DNA from 2 places in the Phyllobacterium sp. CCNWLW183 genome. Region 1 is predicted to be linked to the other one. Evidence: riboswitches for the same ligand, from Rfam matches in the RefSeq annotation. Region 1 holds a riboswitch; the other holds the start of a gene.
What was found. A riboswitch is a leader RNA that binds a small molecule or an ion and turns the genes downstream of it on or off. The one in region 1 is predicted to bind thiamine pyrophosphate.
Positions count from the first base shown of each region.

Region 2: it holds a riboswitch for thiamine pyrophosphate, as region 1 does, so the genes downstream of both, thiE (thiamine phosphate synthase) here and thiC (phosphomethylpyrimidine synthase ThiC) in region 1, are expected to answer to the same signal.

Region 1 is NZ_JBBCBN010000001.1:728,235-736,288, forward strand. Features, by position in the region: gene V9K95_RS03400 (hypothetical protein) at 223-414, opposite strand; gene V9K95_RS03405 (RrF2 family transcriptional regulator) at 717-1,166, shown strand; gene V9K95_RS03410 (class I SAM-dependent methyltransferase) at 1,179-1,775, shown strand; gene V9K95_RS03415 (thiazole synthase) at 1,781-2,554, opposite strand; gene thiS (sulfur carrier protein ThiS) at 2,556-2,753, opposite strand; gene thiO (glycine oxidase ThiO) at 2,722-3,717, opposite strand; gene thiC (phosphomethylpyrimidine synthase ThiC) at 3,719-5,536, opposite strand; TPP riboswitch at 5,639-5,759, opposite strand; gene V9K95_RS03435 (NAD(P)H-dependent oxidoreductase) at 5,805-6,374, opposite strand; gene rpsU (30S ribosomal protein S21) at 6,556-6,834, opposite strand; gene V9K95_RS03445 (RidA family protein) at 7,002-7,346, opposite strand; tRNA gene V9K95_RS03450 (tRNA-Lys) at 7,432-7,507, opposite strand; gene V9K95_RS03455 (PhzF family phenazine biosynthesis protein) at 7,620-8,054, opposite strand, start outside.
Region 2 is NZ_JBBCBN010000003.1:426,256-434,309, reverse strand. Features, by position in the region: gene V9K95_RS10250 (ABC transporter ATP-binding protein) at 1-740, shown strand, start outside; gene V9K95_RS10245 (ABC transporter ATP-binding protein) at 737-1,507, shown strand; gene V9K95_RS10240 (TadE/TadG family type IV pilus assembly protein) at 1,656-2,681, shown strand; TPP riboswitch at 2,732-2,835, shown strand; gene thiE (thiamine phosphate synthase) at 2,900-3,565, shown strand; gene thiD (bifunctional hydroxymethylpyrimidine kinase/phosphomethylpyrimidine kinase) at 3,562-4,362, shown strand; gene V9K95_RS23685 (transglycosylase SLT domain-containing protein) at 4,385-5,158, opposite strand; gene V9K95_RS10220 (FadR/GntR family transcriptional regulator) at 5,463-6,206, shown strand; gene V9K95_RS10215 (sialic acid TRAP transporter substrate-binding protein SiaP) at 6,240-7,214, shown strand; gene V9K95_RS10210 (TRAP transporter small permease) at 7,281-7,853, shown strand; gene V9K95_RS10205 (TRAP transporter large permease) at 7,857-8,054, shown strand, end outside.

The sequences.
Region 1 (8,054 bases):
CCCAATCTACTTTTCAAGCCACACCCAATCCGCCTGCTCTCCGGCTTCACGGACAATTATTCTAAGACTGTCGGTAAAAACGGGCGGAAGGAAGGGTTACCTTTCCAAGGAACCGCAAATAATAGAAACAAAATACTATGAACTGGGAAAATCAGGGCAAACGACGGCGATGCTCCAGGTCGCCCGCATTAATTGATATACTTCGGGTCTCAGGCTGTCGGTTTACCAAAAACCACGATGCTGCCAGCACCACAGAAAATCTTCCTCGCCCGAGTTGCGCCGCTTCTTCACAGGAGCTTTATCATCGGCGCAATTCTCAGAATTACGAGCATCGAATTTGATGTTATCAGACGTGAATACCTCACGCCATAAACGCTCCGCTCGATTGAAGATGTTTGAGACTTCACTATACATTGCGACCTCCAAAAATAACTCGGCTGTAAAGTGGCTTACCATTGACGGGCAATAGAACGACAATGATGACGCCTTGAAATTGTTTGTCAATAATCACGACTGATTTAATCGTGTATCAAAATGGCTTCACAAAGGTATTTTCCAAAGCAAAAACCTTAATGAATTATTATTTTTCAGAGCATTACGTGCCATTATTGAGACATTCGGGCGCCGCAAAAAAACTCACATTTTTTACGTTTTTATACTAGGAAATGTTTATCGAAGGGCTATGACTGCACCCAGAAGGTTGTAGGCTAAGAAGAATGATATCGCAAAAAGCCAAATATGCTCTCCGCGCGCTTGTCGTCCTCGCACGCGCCGACTCTGAAAAAGCTTTATTCATTTCGGATATTGCAGAAGAGCAAAATATTCCAAAGAAATTTCTCGAACAGATTTTGCTAGACCTAAAGCGTGAAGGCATTGTCATGAGCCGAAGAGGCAAGATGGGTGGCTATCTTCTTCTGAAAGGTGCGGACGACATTACTTTCGGCGAAATTCTGCGCCTGATAGACGGTCCCATAGCGTCCCTTCCGTGTTTGAGTAAAATTGCCTACCGGCGCTGCGAGGACTGCAGCGATGAAGATACCTGTGAAATCCGCCATGTTTTCAACGAAGTTGCGAATGTAACACGCGGGGTACTCGACAAAACGACCATTGCCGATTGTCTGATCTATGGCGAAAAGGGGAAAATACCCGCCATTCTTGATATATAAAAGGACGATGTGGTGGTCGCTGAAGATCAAGATACTCTTCGATTTTATTCAGAAGAAGCTGAGACCTATGCCAATCGCATTGAACATAGATCATACGAACGATTGGATTCCTTTCTTATTCGTCTTACTCGCAATTGCTCCATTCTAGAACTTGGTTGCGGCGGCGGCGATGACAGTGCCCGCATGCTCGCTCTAGGCTTTGACGTTACACCTACCGATGGCAGCCCAGAACTTGCCTATCAAGCTGAGAAACGTCTGGGCGTTCCTGCAAAAGTATTGAAGTTCGATCAAATCAAGGATCGCAGCAAATTTGATGCTGTGTGGGCCAACGCCTGTCTTTTACATGTTCCGCGACCAAACCTTGCCGCTATTCTTCAGCGTATCGAGCGAGCGCTTAAATCAGGCGGTTTGTTTTATGCCAGTTACAAGGCTGGAAAGCAGGAAGGGCGCGACAAGTTTGGCCGTTATTATAACTACCCCTCCCCTGAATGGCTTAGGCAGGCTTATGGCTCAAGCTGGTCTTTGGTCGAGATCAAGAATTATATGGGAAGTGGTTACGATAATGAGCCGACGGAATGGCTCGATGTTATTGCTACAAAGGCCAGGTAATCTCCCTATGTAAATACAGCCTTGCCTATTACAGGCGTTGACGGCACAGCCATATCGCGCGGCTCCAGCACGACCGCTTGATAAGCTTGATGGCCAGCCTCAACAGCTTTGGCAAAAGCCTGTGCCATTGCTGGCGGATTGCCTGCCTTGGCTACCGCTGTATTGAGAAGGACCGCATCAAATCCCAATTCCATCACAGCCGCTGCATGCGACGGCCGACCCAAGCCAGCATCGATAATAATCGGAACCTCAGGGAAATGCCCGCGTATCGAGCGCAATGCATGCAAATTGAGCGGTCCCATGGCTGAACCAATAGGTGCGCACCACGGCATGAGAACATCGCAGCCCGCTTCCAGCAACCGTTCAGCGATGACGAGGTCATCAGTTGTATAGGGAAACACCTTGAAGCCATCTTCGCTCAAAATCCTTGCGGCTTCTACCAAAGCGAAAACATCGGGTTGTAGAGTGTCGTGGTTGCCGATGACTTCAAGCTTGATCCAGTCTGTAGAAAAAACGTCACGCGCCATATGCGCAGTCAGCACAGCTTCTTTCACTGTGTGACACCCGGCTGTATTAGGCAACACACGCAATTCCAAGGAACGAAGCAAGGACCAAAATCCGTCGCCAGTTTTCGTGCCAGCCATTTCGCGGCGCAACGACACGGTTATGATCTCTGTTCCTGAAGCTTTAATCGCATCTATAAGAATTGCAGGAGATGGATACTGCGCCGTACCAAGCAAAAGGCGAGACGATATTTCGGCGCCATAAAGTTTCAACATTTCACCCACCCTGCTTCGGGGTCAAAATTTCGATGCGATCACCATTCTTTAGAGTGTGATTCTGCCGCTCGTTTGCTCGTACAAGCTCACTATTGACTGCTGTTGCGAGCCATTCACCCTCAAATTCAAGCTCTAACAACAGCGCTTCAAGAGTTTGCGCCGAGACATCATGCGCTTGTCCGTTCACGGTGAGTTTCATGGCGTATACTCCTTTCTTTCAGGATCATGTCGGCAGCCTGCTTTGCCATCGCTGGCGCAAGCAGAAAACCGTGTCGATAAAGTCCGTTAATGCTGATGCAATTGCCCGTTTTAACCACGCGCGGCAGATTATTTGGGTAGGCTGGGCGAACGCCTGTTCCGGTTTCGATAATTTCGGCTTCACCAAATGCCGGGTGAACACTGTAGGCAGCGTTCAACAATTCCATCATTGAGCGCGCCGTTACCGGTCCATTTGCATCGCTCTCAATCATTGTCGCGCCCACCATGAAAGTGTGGTCCGGTCGGGGCACAATATAAAGCGGGAACCGCGGGTGAATAAGCCGTATGGGTCGTGACAGTGATATGTCTTTGCTGCGCAAGATGAGCATTTCGCCACGCACGCCCCGCAAATCAATATCTGGAGACGCGATTCCAGTACAATCGATAACCCATTCAAAGCTGGAAATTTCAGCGGCGCTCGTCCCAGTTTCGCAGCGGGCGCCTAACCCAACGAGTTTTGCCTTTAATTCCGTTAGAACCTGACGTGGCGCCAGATGCGCCTCACTTTCAAAGAACAATCCCTTGCGGAAAGCCGCCTCGCCAAGATCGGGCTCCAACAGCGAAATTGCTTCCTCACCAATGCGCACAAAGCCCGACGTCCGCGCGCCAAAGCGCTCCAGTTCTTTTACATCCCGCGGTGTGGCCACCACCAGCGTTCCCTTGCGACTCACGGATCCGGGAATTACAGACTCCCACCAATTGGCCGCGTTCATTCCAAGATCAATGACAGCCTGTTCAGCGCTTTCGCGCTCACACCAAGGTGCGAGCATGCCACCGGCATACCAGGAGGCTGCAGAATTTTCGCCGCCAAAGGGGTCTAGTATCGTCACTTCGGCTCCACGTGCTCGAAGCTCATAAGCAACTGTGAGGCCGGCAACGCCGGCCCCTTTCACCAGAATATTCACCTCATTCCCCGGCATTGAGCGGCATATAGAGCTCGCCGCCTGTGCGGAATTTCTCCGCCATCGCTGCCATGCCTTCTTTTTGAGCCTCCGCACGAATGTCGTGTGAAATGCGCATTGAGCAAAACTTCGGCCCGCACATTGAGCAAAAATGCGCAACCTTATGCGCTTCTTTCGGCAAGGTCTCATCGTGGTAGAGTCTCGCCGTCTCAGGATCCAGAGAGAGATTAAACTGGTCCTCCCAGCGAAACTCAAAGCGCGCACGGGATAGAGCATCATCTCGAAGCTTCGCCGCCGGATGCCCCTTGGCCAAATCCGCCGCATGTGCAGCAATCTTGTAGGTAATAACGCCGACCTTTACGTCGTCTCGATTGGGCAATCCCAGATGTTCTTTAGGCGTAACATAACAAAGCATCGCCGTGCCAAACCAGCCGATCATTGCAGCACCGATGCCAGAGGTAATATGATCGTAGCCGGGAGCAATGTCTGTCGTCAGCGGTCCAAGCGTGTAGAATGGTGCCTCTCCGCAAACAGCAAGCTGCTTGTCCATATTCTCTTTGATCTTGTGCATCGGCACATGACCGGGACCTTCGATCATAACCTGGCAATCTCTGGCCCAAGCGATCTGAGTCAGTTCACCCAATGTTTCAAGCTCAGCAAACTGCGCCGCGTCGTTTGCATCGGCTATTGAACCGGGTCGCAATCCGTCACCGAGTGAAAAACTGACATCATAAGCACGGCAAATATCGCAGATTTCCTCGAAATGCTCATAAAGAAAGCTTTCCCGGTGATGATGCAGGCACCACTTTGCCATGATTGAACCGCCTCGCGAGACGATGCCCGTGACACGATTAACCGTCAGTGGAATATAATGCAGTCGGACACCGGCATGAATAGTAAAGTAGTCGACGCCCTGCTCTGCCTGTTCGATCAGCGTATCTCTGTAAACTTCCCAAGTCAGATCTTCAGCGATACCGCCAACCTTCTCCAGCGCCTGATATAGCGGGACAGTTCCGATGGGAACCGGCGAATTACGGATAATCCACTCGCGAATATTGTGGATGTTGCGCCCGGTCGACAAGTCCATCACCGTATCGCCACCCCAGCGGATAGCCCAAACCATCTTTTCGACTTCCTCCTCCATCGACGATGTGACGGCGGAATTACCGATATTGGCATTGATCTTCACGAGGAAATTCCGACCTATGATCATAGGCTCAAGCTCAGGATGATTGATATTGGCAGGTATGATGGCCCGCCCCCTGGCGATTTCCTCCCGTACGAATTCCGGTGTCACATGATCCGGTAACGATGCACCGAATGACTCGCCATCCCGAACTTGGTTCCGTGCGGCTTCCCGACCGAGATTCTCCCTTATGGCGACATATTCCATTTCAGGCGTAATAATTCCCGCGCGGGCGTAAGCAAGCTGCGTAATCGCTTTTCCGTCGTAAGCGCGGCGTGGCTGATATTGAACAGGAAATTCTCTTGTAAGCCGCTCGCCCGTGGCGAAGCCATTGTCAGCTGACTGGATTATTCGCCCCTTATAGGAATAGCTATCGGCCTGTTGACCGATTTTCCATGCCTCACGAACACGTGCGATCCCTTTATTGATATCGATACTTGCAGTTGCGTCAGTGTAGGGACCGGATGAATCGTAAACCGCAAGGTTTGGCTCACCAGCGGTGGGATGAACCGCAATTTCGCGCAAGGGAACGCGAATATCAGCATGTATCTGCCCTGGTTTATAAATCTTGATTGACGCGGGAAGCGGCCCGGTTGAAACTTTCGGGGCCTCGGTAATTTTTGTTACAGCAGTCATCGTCAGGTTCCTTTGCGTTATTGCAGGAAACCCAGTTCTGAGCCGGAAGGATGAAAGAAGCCTCGCGAATCCAATCATGGATTCAGTGCGAATGCACTATGCGCGATAACCTTTGCACCGTCCCTACGCCAGTGTGAACTGGATCAGGTTCAACGGGTCACTGCGCTTGGCTATGCCTGAAGCAGTATCTCAGCCCCTTGTCGGGACTCCCCTGGTGAATGGCCTAAAGTGAACCGCCTGACGTATTGCTGTCAAGCGCTTCATAAAATTACGAAGCGCGAAGCGGTTTCAGAGCACCTGCCCATTTTGCAAGTTCAGTCAAAACCGTGCTGGCGCTGGTAGTTATCAGTTCATTTGGCGTGAACACGCCATCATCGTTGATAAACTGCTGGTACGAAGGAATGGGAACGCTTTCTGCAAGCGAAACCATACGGAGTGCCGAGATCAACCCTTTGACCGATTCGGTAGCACGCAAACCACCGGAAACACCGCCATAACTTACAAAGCTTACAGGTTTGTAGTTCCACTCATTCCATAAATAGACCAAGGCATTGATGAGCGAAGGTGGCGCGTTGTAGTCATATTCAGGCATGACAAAGATGTAAGCGTCGGCCGGCTCAATCGCCTCACTCCACTTCTTTGTATGCGGATGTTCGTATTTTTTCATGCGGGGATGATTCGGTTCGTCATAGACCGGCAACTTGAAATCAGCCAAATCGATAAGCACAGGGTCGAACTTGCCATCCTGCTTGGCGAATTCGTTGAACCACTTTGCTACAGCAGGACCACCACGCCCGGGCCGCGTGCTTGCGATTATAATATTGAGCCTGAGTGCCATAGTATCATATCTCCAAAACTGCGATAGTCGATAAGTAAAGACATTGACCCATCGCACAAGAAGGCACTTTTTTGAAACTGCCCGGAATGTCTGCGTAGTCCCACAAAAAACGAAACCCGCTATAGCGATTTGGCCATGCGGGTTTGTCGTCACAATGAAGGGCGTTAAAGCCCGTCAGATATTAGCGATTATTATTATAGTCGTTACCTGCTGGCGCGCCAGGGCGTGCAACACGTTCTTTTTTCTTTGGTCCAGGCAACAAGCCTTCGCGTTGAGCCTGCTTGCGGGCGGCCTTGCGGGCGCGGCTAACGGCTTCTGCTTTTTCGCGAACACGACGTTCAGAAGGCTTCTCGAAAGCCTGACGGGCCTTCATTTCGCGAAATAGACCTTCGCGCTGCATCTTTTTCTTCAAGACCCGTAGGGCTTGTTCAACATTGTTATCACGGACGAGAACTTGCAATCGTTTTCCTTACCCATGCTTGCCTCGTCTTGCAGTACCAAAACTGGCCACAATCAGACAAGCGTTTGAAGAATTGCCACAACGGCAATCCGGAGAAGCGCGGACTTTATTCATTCCCGCGCCAAAAATCCAGTGCACCCAAGCAATTAAACTTGGATACGCAATCTTTAGATTGCAGCCGTGATGATGATTTCAACCTTATATTCCGGTGTTGCAAGCTTGGCTTCACCTGTCGCGCGTGCTGGAGCATTGGCCGGATCAACCCATGCATCCCATACTGCATTCATTTCGCCAAAGTCCTTCATGTCATCAAGCCAGATGATGGCCTGCAACAACTTCGACTTATCTGTACCTGCCTCTTTGAGCAAACGATCAACCGAGGCCAGGACGTCTTTAGTCTGTTCTGTTACGCTCTTGCCCGGACCACCTACCTGACCGGCCAGATAGACTGTATTACCATGGATCACGGCCTGGCTCATGCGAGGGCCTGCTTCAATACGACGAACGCTCATGAAAATCTCCTGTGGAAGGTTTCGGACAAGCCGAGGCTTGCTTGGTGCAAGAAAAAAGGGCCATACGGCCCTCGTTTCAGAAAAATGGTGGGCACAGTAGGGATCGAACCTACGACCCGCTGATTAAGAGTCAGCTGCTCTACCAACTGAGCTATGTGCCCGTCAGCCGCTTCCGCGACGACAGTGAGCGCTCTATAACGGGGCAAATCTTGCCTGTCCAGCCCTTCACCAAACTTTATCGCGCTGATCGGCAAGAAGATGAAATTTTCGCTCTCAGACAAACAACTTGCCCTCTGCCACCTTGATCGCCGCGCCACCGATTCGTGCGCTTATGATTGCCTTATCCTTAATATCGAGTTCTAGCTCAAGTTTCGACAGCCGGCCCATCTCATAGCCTTGTTCAACAGAAAATCGCTGTACGCCATCAAGCGGTTCATCGAACAAGTGAATTGCACCGGCAAACGCAGCTGTCGCTGAGCCGGTTGCAGGGTCTTCATAAGTTCCTTCGTCACTGACAAACATACGCGAATGAAAATCGTTCTCATGCCCTACGGTTTCACGGCAGTAAGCATAAACCGGCAATTGCCTATGGCCAATTCGGGGTGCTATCCGCTGCATTGCAGCCTGATCGATCCGTATTCGAGCAGCTGATGCAAGACCACGTATCGGCACAAGTAAAAATGGTACACCGGCATCCCAAATGCTGGG
Region 2 (8,054 bases), on a different contig from region 1:
GTCGCGAAAGGCTCGGCATTGTTGGCGAGTCCGGTTCAGGAAAATCCCAGACCGGGCGCGCAATCATGGGGCTGACGCCACATCACGCAAAGATCACCGCCGATACGTTGAATTTTGACGGAATGGATCTTCTGGATATTTCGGCAAAGGAGCGGCGAAGCCTGCGTGGAAACCGCATCGCAATGATCCTCCAGGACCCGAAATATTCGCTCAATCCTGTGATGAGCATCGGCAGGCAGATTGTTGAAACGCTGCGTACCCATGAAAAGGTGAGCAAAGCCGAGGCGCGCAAGCGCGCGCTCGACATGCTTGCTGCTGTGCAGATACGTGATCCGGAACGGGTCTTTAATCTGCATCCGCATGAAGTTTCCGGCGGCATGGGACAACGCGCCATGATCGCGATGATGCTGGTGACCGGACCGGAGCTGCTGATCGCGGATGAACCGACTTCCGCGCTTGATGTGACAGTGCAGCTTGATGTGCTGCGAATCCTTGACAATCTGGTGCGGGATCGCGGCATGGGTTTGATCTTCATCTCCCATGATTTGCGGCTGGTCTCCTCCTTTTGCGACCGCGTTATCGTCATGTATGCGGGGCGGATCGTCGAAGAAATCGCCGCTGCAGACCTGAAGAACGCAAAACATCCCTATACGCGCGGGTTGATGAATTGCATGCCGCAGATCGGCACCGACCGGCATCCGCTGCCGGTCCTTGACCGCAAGCCGGAGTGGGCCGCATGAACAATCTGCAAGTGGCGGCTCTCAGCGTCGAAAATCTTGAAGTGAAGTATGATCGTTTTCGCGCATTGCGCGGCGTCAGTCTTGATGTCCAGCAGGGCGAGTCTTTTGGTCTGGTGGGCGAGAGCGGCTCGGGAAAGTCAACCTTGCTGCGAGCCGTCGCGGGACTTGCACCTGTTACCGGCGGCGCGATCACAGTCAATGGCAAGACGCTTGGCTCGTCCCGGACAAAAGCATTTTACCGTGAAGTGCAAATGGTGTTTCAGGACCCCTTTGGCTCGCTGCATCCGCGCCAGACGGTGGATCGCCTGTTGCTGGAACCATTGGTCGTGCATGGCTTTGCCGATATCGAAAAACGTATCCTGCGCGCGCTTGATGAAGTGGGCCTTGGTTCAAGCTTTCGCTTTCGCTATTCGCATCAGCTTTCCGGCGGTCAACGCCAGCGTGTCGCCATTGCCCGTGCATTGATCCTGGAGCCTTCAATCCTGCTTCTTGATGAACCGACATCAGCCCTTGATGCTTCGGTACAAGCGGAAGTTCTCAACCTGCTGGAGCAGATAAGGCGGGATAGAAAGCTGACCTTCCTGATGGTCAGCCATGATCTGGCGGTGGTCACCCATATGTGCGACCGGCTGATGGTAATGCAGAATGGCGCAGAGGTGGAACGCCTGTCGGCGACAGACCTTGCCCGTCATGCTGTGAAGGAAGATTACACGCGCAATCTTCTTTTGGCGAGCGAGGGTTTTGTCCGGCCGGAAGCATCCATATAGAGCTGTAAGGTTCACCGGATTTTTACCATTGCTGAACATTCAGGCGCTCTTTACTGCCTGAATGCAGAATGGTGAAAATCTGAATGAATTTCATAAGCCGTCATTCACATGGCTGAATCAATGGTCTGCCCAGCGACTGGAGTGGGCCATGAAAAAAATAAGAAACTTTCTGAAAGACCGTAGTGGCGCGACAGCCGTCACATTTGCATTGTTGCTCGTACCTATGGTGGGAATGACCGGGCTTGCCGTGGATTATACCCGCGCAAGCAGCGATCGTTCGCAACTGCAAAACGCAGCGGACGCAGCCGTGCTGTCGGGTGCAGAGATCTATGATGGCAAGGACCTCAAGCCGGTAAATGCGCGCATTCTTGAAAGTTTACGCGCGAATGTTGCGGATTACGACGCACGCGGAATCATCAAGAATGTCACTGCAATTGAAAGCATTCCACCGCAGATCGTTCTTACACTGTCGACGTCGATGGGTACGACATTTATGAAGGTACTGAACCAAGACACAATAAACGTAGCAGTGAAAGCGGTAGCTTCGAGCGCAATTTCACCCACTGAGGCGACCTTCAACATAACGAAAGTCAAGGGAATCTATTATAAAAAGATATCCATGATCGCCGTTAGGAAAGATGGAACGGAACACGAGGTTGCCTCAATCGAATATACAAATCCCCAGCAAGTGGACGGGCAAGGTACTTCTAAGCCTGAGGTAAACAAAGCGCAGACGTTTGCATTGGGCGAAGTGAGTGAACTCTACTTCACTATGATTGTGAAAAAGGAAGGTTGTCCCATTGGTTATGTTAACCCAAAAAATCGCGATGGGTCGTTGCAGAAGAAATGTGTCGCGACAACCAATTCGCGCGAACAGCTAACGAGCATCCCTGAAAATCTCACTTTCAGTGACTATAGTAAGCGGCTGAATAGTGCCCATGCTTTCTTGGTTAAAAGCAACAGAAGATATGATGCGTGGCGATTGGCGTTGAACGGCGCAACCACGACTACGGCGGAAGAAAAAGATGCTTTTGTCATGGACGATCTCATGAACTGCAAGGGCGAGAAGGAGCATCATGGCTGGGAAGACGGGGGCGGCACCGATCCCGATTTTGAATACGACCTGACCACAGGCTGCACGTATGACTTCTCTAAAGTTATGTTGACCCAATAACCCGAACCACACCTGCGCATTGACTTCCACGATGCGCCATCTCATCATGAGTTCATTCCGAGGGGGGCATCGTACGATGCTGAGATGGCGCTGAGCCAAGACCCTTGAACCTGATCCGGATCATGCCGGCGTAGGAACGGGAATTGAGCAATTATCGCGCTGGTTCGTCTTTCTTCGCACATATCCGGGTCTCCAGTTTTGAAAATGGAGTCCGTGACGTGCCAAATGTAGATTACCGCCTAAATGCCATTGTCGATTTTGATGCTATTGGCCCCGACAAGGATTTAGGGGCGCTGGCTCTGGCTGCGGTGCGTGGCGGTGCAACAATTATCCAATATCGTGACAAAAACTCCGCAACGCGTGACATGATTGATCGTGCACGGCAGATACACGCCGCGATCAAGGCGACAGGCGTGCCGCTGCTCGTCAATGACCGGATTGATGTTGCGCTTGCCGTAGGCGTGGAAGGTGTCCATGTGGGGCGCGAAGACATGGCGGTTGCCGATGTCCGACATCTCCTCGGGCCAAATGCGATTATCGGACTGACCGTCAAGAATGAACCGGACGCGCAAGCAGCGATTGATGGCGATATTGACTATGCCTGTATTGGCGGCCTGTTTGAAACACCCACCAAGGAAAACCTGCAACCGATCGGCTTTGACGGGTTCAAGCGCCTGGCTGCCATCATACGCAAGGCAAAACCGCATTTGCCTATAGGCGCTATCGCCGGTATTGGGCTCGAGCGCACGCCGCTTGCCATTGAAGCGGGTGCTGATGGTGTAGCGGTCATTTCTGCGATCTTCCGTCAGGACGATCCGCAAGGAGCGGCGCACACTTTGCGGTCGGCGGTGGATGAGGCATTGCAGGTAAGAGAGCCAGCATGACCGCAATAGCGCTGACTATTGCCGGGTCTGACAGCGGCGGCGGGGCAGGAATCCAGGCCGATTTGAAAACCTTCTCGGCGCTCGGTGTTTATGGCGCGAGTGTGCTCACCGCGATCACTGCGCAGAACACCCATGGTGTTACGGCCATTGAGAATCTTTCGCCCGATATCATCCGGGCTCAGATGGACGCGGTTCTTTCCGACCTTGAGGTGAATGCAATCAAGATCGGCATGGTATCGACAGTATCAACCATAGAGACAATTGCGCAGGGGCTTGATCGCTGGCAGCGCAAAGCGGTGTTCGATCCTGTCATGGTTGCAACTGCGGGCGACCCTTTGCTGGAGCCAGCGGCAATCGACGCTCTGCGCCAGCTTCTCTTGCCGCGCGCGCTGCTGCTGACTCCCAATTTGCCGGAGGCGGCCTTGCTAACAAATATGCCGATTGCCGAAGATGAAGCCCAGATGGTGCGGCAAGCGAAAAAGCTGCTCGAACTCGGTCCCTCAGCCGTACTTATAAAGGGCGGACATGCCAAGGGGGATATGAGCACCGATATCCTGCTTGATGGGTCCGGAATGGAGCGATTTTCGACGCCGCGTATCAAGACAGTCAATGATCATGGTACTGGATGCACACTGGCGTCTGCCATTGCCGCTGGCCTGGCAAAAGGAATGGCTCTGCATGGTGCCGTTAGTGAAGCCAAGGACTATCTGACGGCTGCCATGGCGGCTGGCGAAATGCTCAAAGTCGGCAGCGGGCGTGGGCCGGTCCACCACTTCCATCGCTGGTGGGCGGCCTAGCAGCACCGGTGCAGTTTTGATTTCAGAGTGGAGCGGCGGTGCTGGCTGGTGTCGCGTTGCTCAAGCCTGTAGTTGCTCCACTGGTGGAGGCTGCCGAAGCAATGTCAGGCCGTTGCATCGGCAACGGGATCGCTGCCGGAAACGCCACAGCGGGTTCTTCTGAATAAGCGAGTTGCGCCGGCATGGCAGCCGGTGTTTCAGCGGGAGCCATCGCCGTCATCGTCGCGGGTGCAACAGGCGTGCTTGACGGTTTCAGGCCGGTCTCTTCCAGAAGGCCCTTTTTCTTGGCCTGATAATAATAGCCGCGAGCGTAAAGCCGCACGGCCTGATCAGGATTGTTATCGGCAACCTTGTAGGCGCCAGCAAGATACTTCACGCCAAATTTGAGATTTGTTTCTGCATCCAGCAAATCTTGCGCAGAGCCGGTGTGACCCATGCCGCGTGCTGTCGCGGGCAACATCTGCATCAGACCCCAATAGGGACCGTTGCGAGCCTGTGGATTACCGCGGCTTTCCCGATGCACAATGCGGCGAACCAGCGATTCAGGCACTTCGTAGGCAACCGAATATTTTGAAATCAAACTGTCGAGCGGCGTACCGTTATCTTTGAATTCAGGGGCGCTTCTCGTGCTTGTGGCAACCGTGACGGTGCTCTTGCTGTCCGTGGCCACATCGGAATTAGCGGGCGCTTCGGCCGCAGCAACACGCGGAGATTGTTCAGGAATTGGCAGTGATGCAGCCTCGGGCAGCTTGGGATCAGTCGTGGTGCAAGCGCCCAAAACCAAGGCGAAACTCAAGCAAGCAAAGGTCCGAAGTGATCGTGTATCAGGCAGCATTTATCACCGGTTTGACGAAGCATCTCTTTTAACGATTGGTTTCTCATAGCGCGTTCGTTCGGTTTAGAGGCAATCACTTTCTGATACAAAATGTAACAATGCTCATGGGCGCCCTGTCAAGGCGAGACAAGTTGCGAAAACCTGCCCTGTTAAAACCGATCCGAACCAGCGGTTGACTCGCTCATATATATCAATGTATCAGTTATATATTGGTAAGGCCAGTTTACCAGTTGCCGGAAATGGGAAGCCGGGTGGGGAGGTTTAAATGTTCGCAGCCATTCAGTCACGCCGGCTTTACCGGCAGGTGGCAGACCAGATACGAAGCCAGATCGAACATGGTCAGCTTGGTGTCGGAGAGCGGTTGCCCGGTGAACGTGAACTGGCGGAGGAACTTGGCGTTTCCCGTCCCACCATTCGTGAGGCTTTGATTGCCCTCGAGGTCGAGGGGCTCATCCATATTCGCATGGGATCAGGTGTTTACGTGGCGCGGTCGCCGCGGGAGAAACACCTGCGGATTCAGCCTGACGAGCTTGAAGGGCCGTTCGAGCTATTGCGGGCACGCGCGCTGATCGAGTGCGCTATTGCCGAAGAAGCCGCCCGCACAGTGACAACGAAACATATAGAAGCGATGGACGATGTGCTGACGCAAATGGCGCGCACATTCAACAACCCGCAGGTGTCGATTGCGCTCGATCGCACCTTCCACACGACCATTGCCGGCATCATGGAAAATTCCGCGCTCGACCGCGTTGTCGGAGAGTTATTCGACCAGCGCATGACGCCTTATTTCACCAGGCTGGCCAGTTATTTCGAGAGTGCGGCTTCATGGCGGGAGGCTTTTGAGGAGCACCGTGCAGTACGCGATGCCATAGCAGGTGGTGATCCCGCTCGCGCAAAATCTGCGATGCAATATCATCTGCATCAATCGCAGCTGAGATTTTCCAGAAGTTTCGACGAGGAGCTGGAAACGGAAAGAGACCAATCTGCAAAGATGTCTCGACAGAAATAACGCGAACTAAATTCAATAAGGGAGGAAATAACAATGAAATTCAAACTGGCTACACTTCTTGGTGCTGCTGCGGCGCTTGCCATTTCGGCAGTGGTTGCACAGGCGCAGACCACGCTGAAATGGGCGCACGTCTATGAGACGTCCGAACCATTCCATACGGAGTCCGTATGGGCGGCGGAAGAAATCGCCAAGCGCACCAATGGCCGTTACAAGATTGACGTGTTCCCTGCATCTCAGCTTGGTAAGGAAGCTGATATCAACCAGGGATTGAAGCTCGGCACAGTGGATATCATCATTTCGGGTTCAAGCTTTGCTGCCCGTGATTCCAAGCCGATCGGCGTTACCTATTTCCCCTATATCTTCCGCGATTCCGACCATCTGATCGCCTATACCAAAAGCGATGTCTTCAAGCGGCTTGCCGCTGGCTACGAGGAAAAGACCGGCAATCATATTGCATCGGTCAGCTATTATGGCACGCGTCACACTACCGCCAACAGGCCCATCGCCAAGTGTTCGGATATGGCCGGGTTGAAAATCCGTGTCCCGGACGTTCCAGCCTATCTGGCAATGCCGCGTGCCTGCGGCGCCAACACAACGCCAATCGCTTTTGCCGAAGTCTATCTGGCATTGCAGAACGGCACTGTCGAAGCGCAGGAAAATCCGCTGACGACGATTGAGGCCAAGAAGTTCTTCGAAGTTCAGAAGAACATCATTTTGACCGGCCATATTGTCGATCACCTGAATACCGTCATTTCCAAGCAGCTTTGGGCCAACCTTAGCGACGAAGACAAGAAAATCTTCGGCGATGTGATGCAGGAAGCCGCCGAAAAGACCACCAAGACGATTGCCGCCAGGGAAAAGGAACTTGTTGCGAGTTTCAAGGAACGTGGCCTGTCAGTCACCGATGTCGACAAGGCTGACTTTGAAAAGACCGTTCTGGAGAAGGTGAAGTTTGAAGACTTCGGTTACGAAAAGTCCGACTGGGAAGCCATTCGCGCCATCAAGTAACCTATCAGTCTGGCCGGGCAGCCTTGGCTCCCGGCCTCTTTTTCTGCCCTGAGGACGGAGACAGCCATGTCCAAGGAAGTTCATACACAGATCACAGCGGAAGAAATTGCCCATTCATTCGAGGATGCGGCGCCGGTTATTAACCTGCGCGAATATGCGGTTGAAGACTGGCTGACACTCGTCGTCTTCTGGCTGATGACCGGCTGCGTTTTCCTGCAGTTTTTCACACGCTATGTCCTCAATGACAGCTATGCCTGGACAGAGGAAATCGCCATCAATTGCCTGATCGGCGTCGTATTTCTCGGCTCCGTCATGTGTGTTCGCGTCTCGCGCCACATTCAGGTGGATGTGCTTTACCACTATCTGCCTGCTCCCATTGCCCGCATTCTTGCAACTTTTGTCGATCTCGTTCGCATTGGCTTTTTTATCTACGCTGTGTGGTTGATGTGGCGCTATGTCGAGATTGTTGCCGACGAAATGATGGTGACAATCGATCTGCCGCGCAACATCGTTTTTTACGGGGTTCTCTTATCTTTCGTCCTGATGCTGCTTCGTTCCATTCAGGTTTTTATTGCCAATATCCGCCGTGGCTATTCCGTTCTGGAACGTCCCGAAGAATTCCAGAGCGTCGAGGGCTGATCAATGTTGCTGCTTGTTGGTTCATTTCTACTATTGATGATTGTCGGTGTGCCGGTCGCAATTTCGATGGCCGTGGCGTCAGTGCTCTATCTCGTGTTTTTCGGTGTTGCACCCGACATTATTGTCGCTCAGCGCATGATCGCCGGGGTTGAGAGCTTTCCGCTGCTCGCCGTGCCGTTTTTCATTCTCGCCGGTAATCTG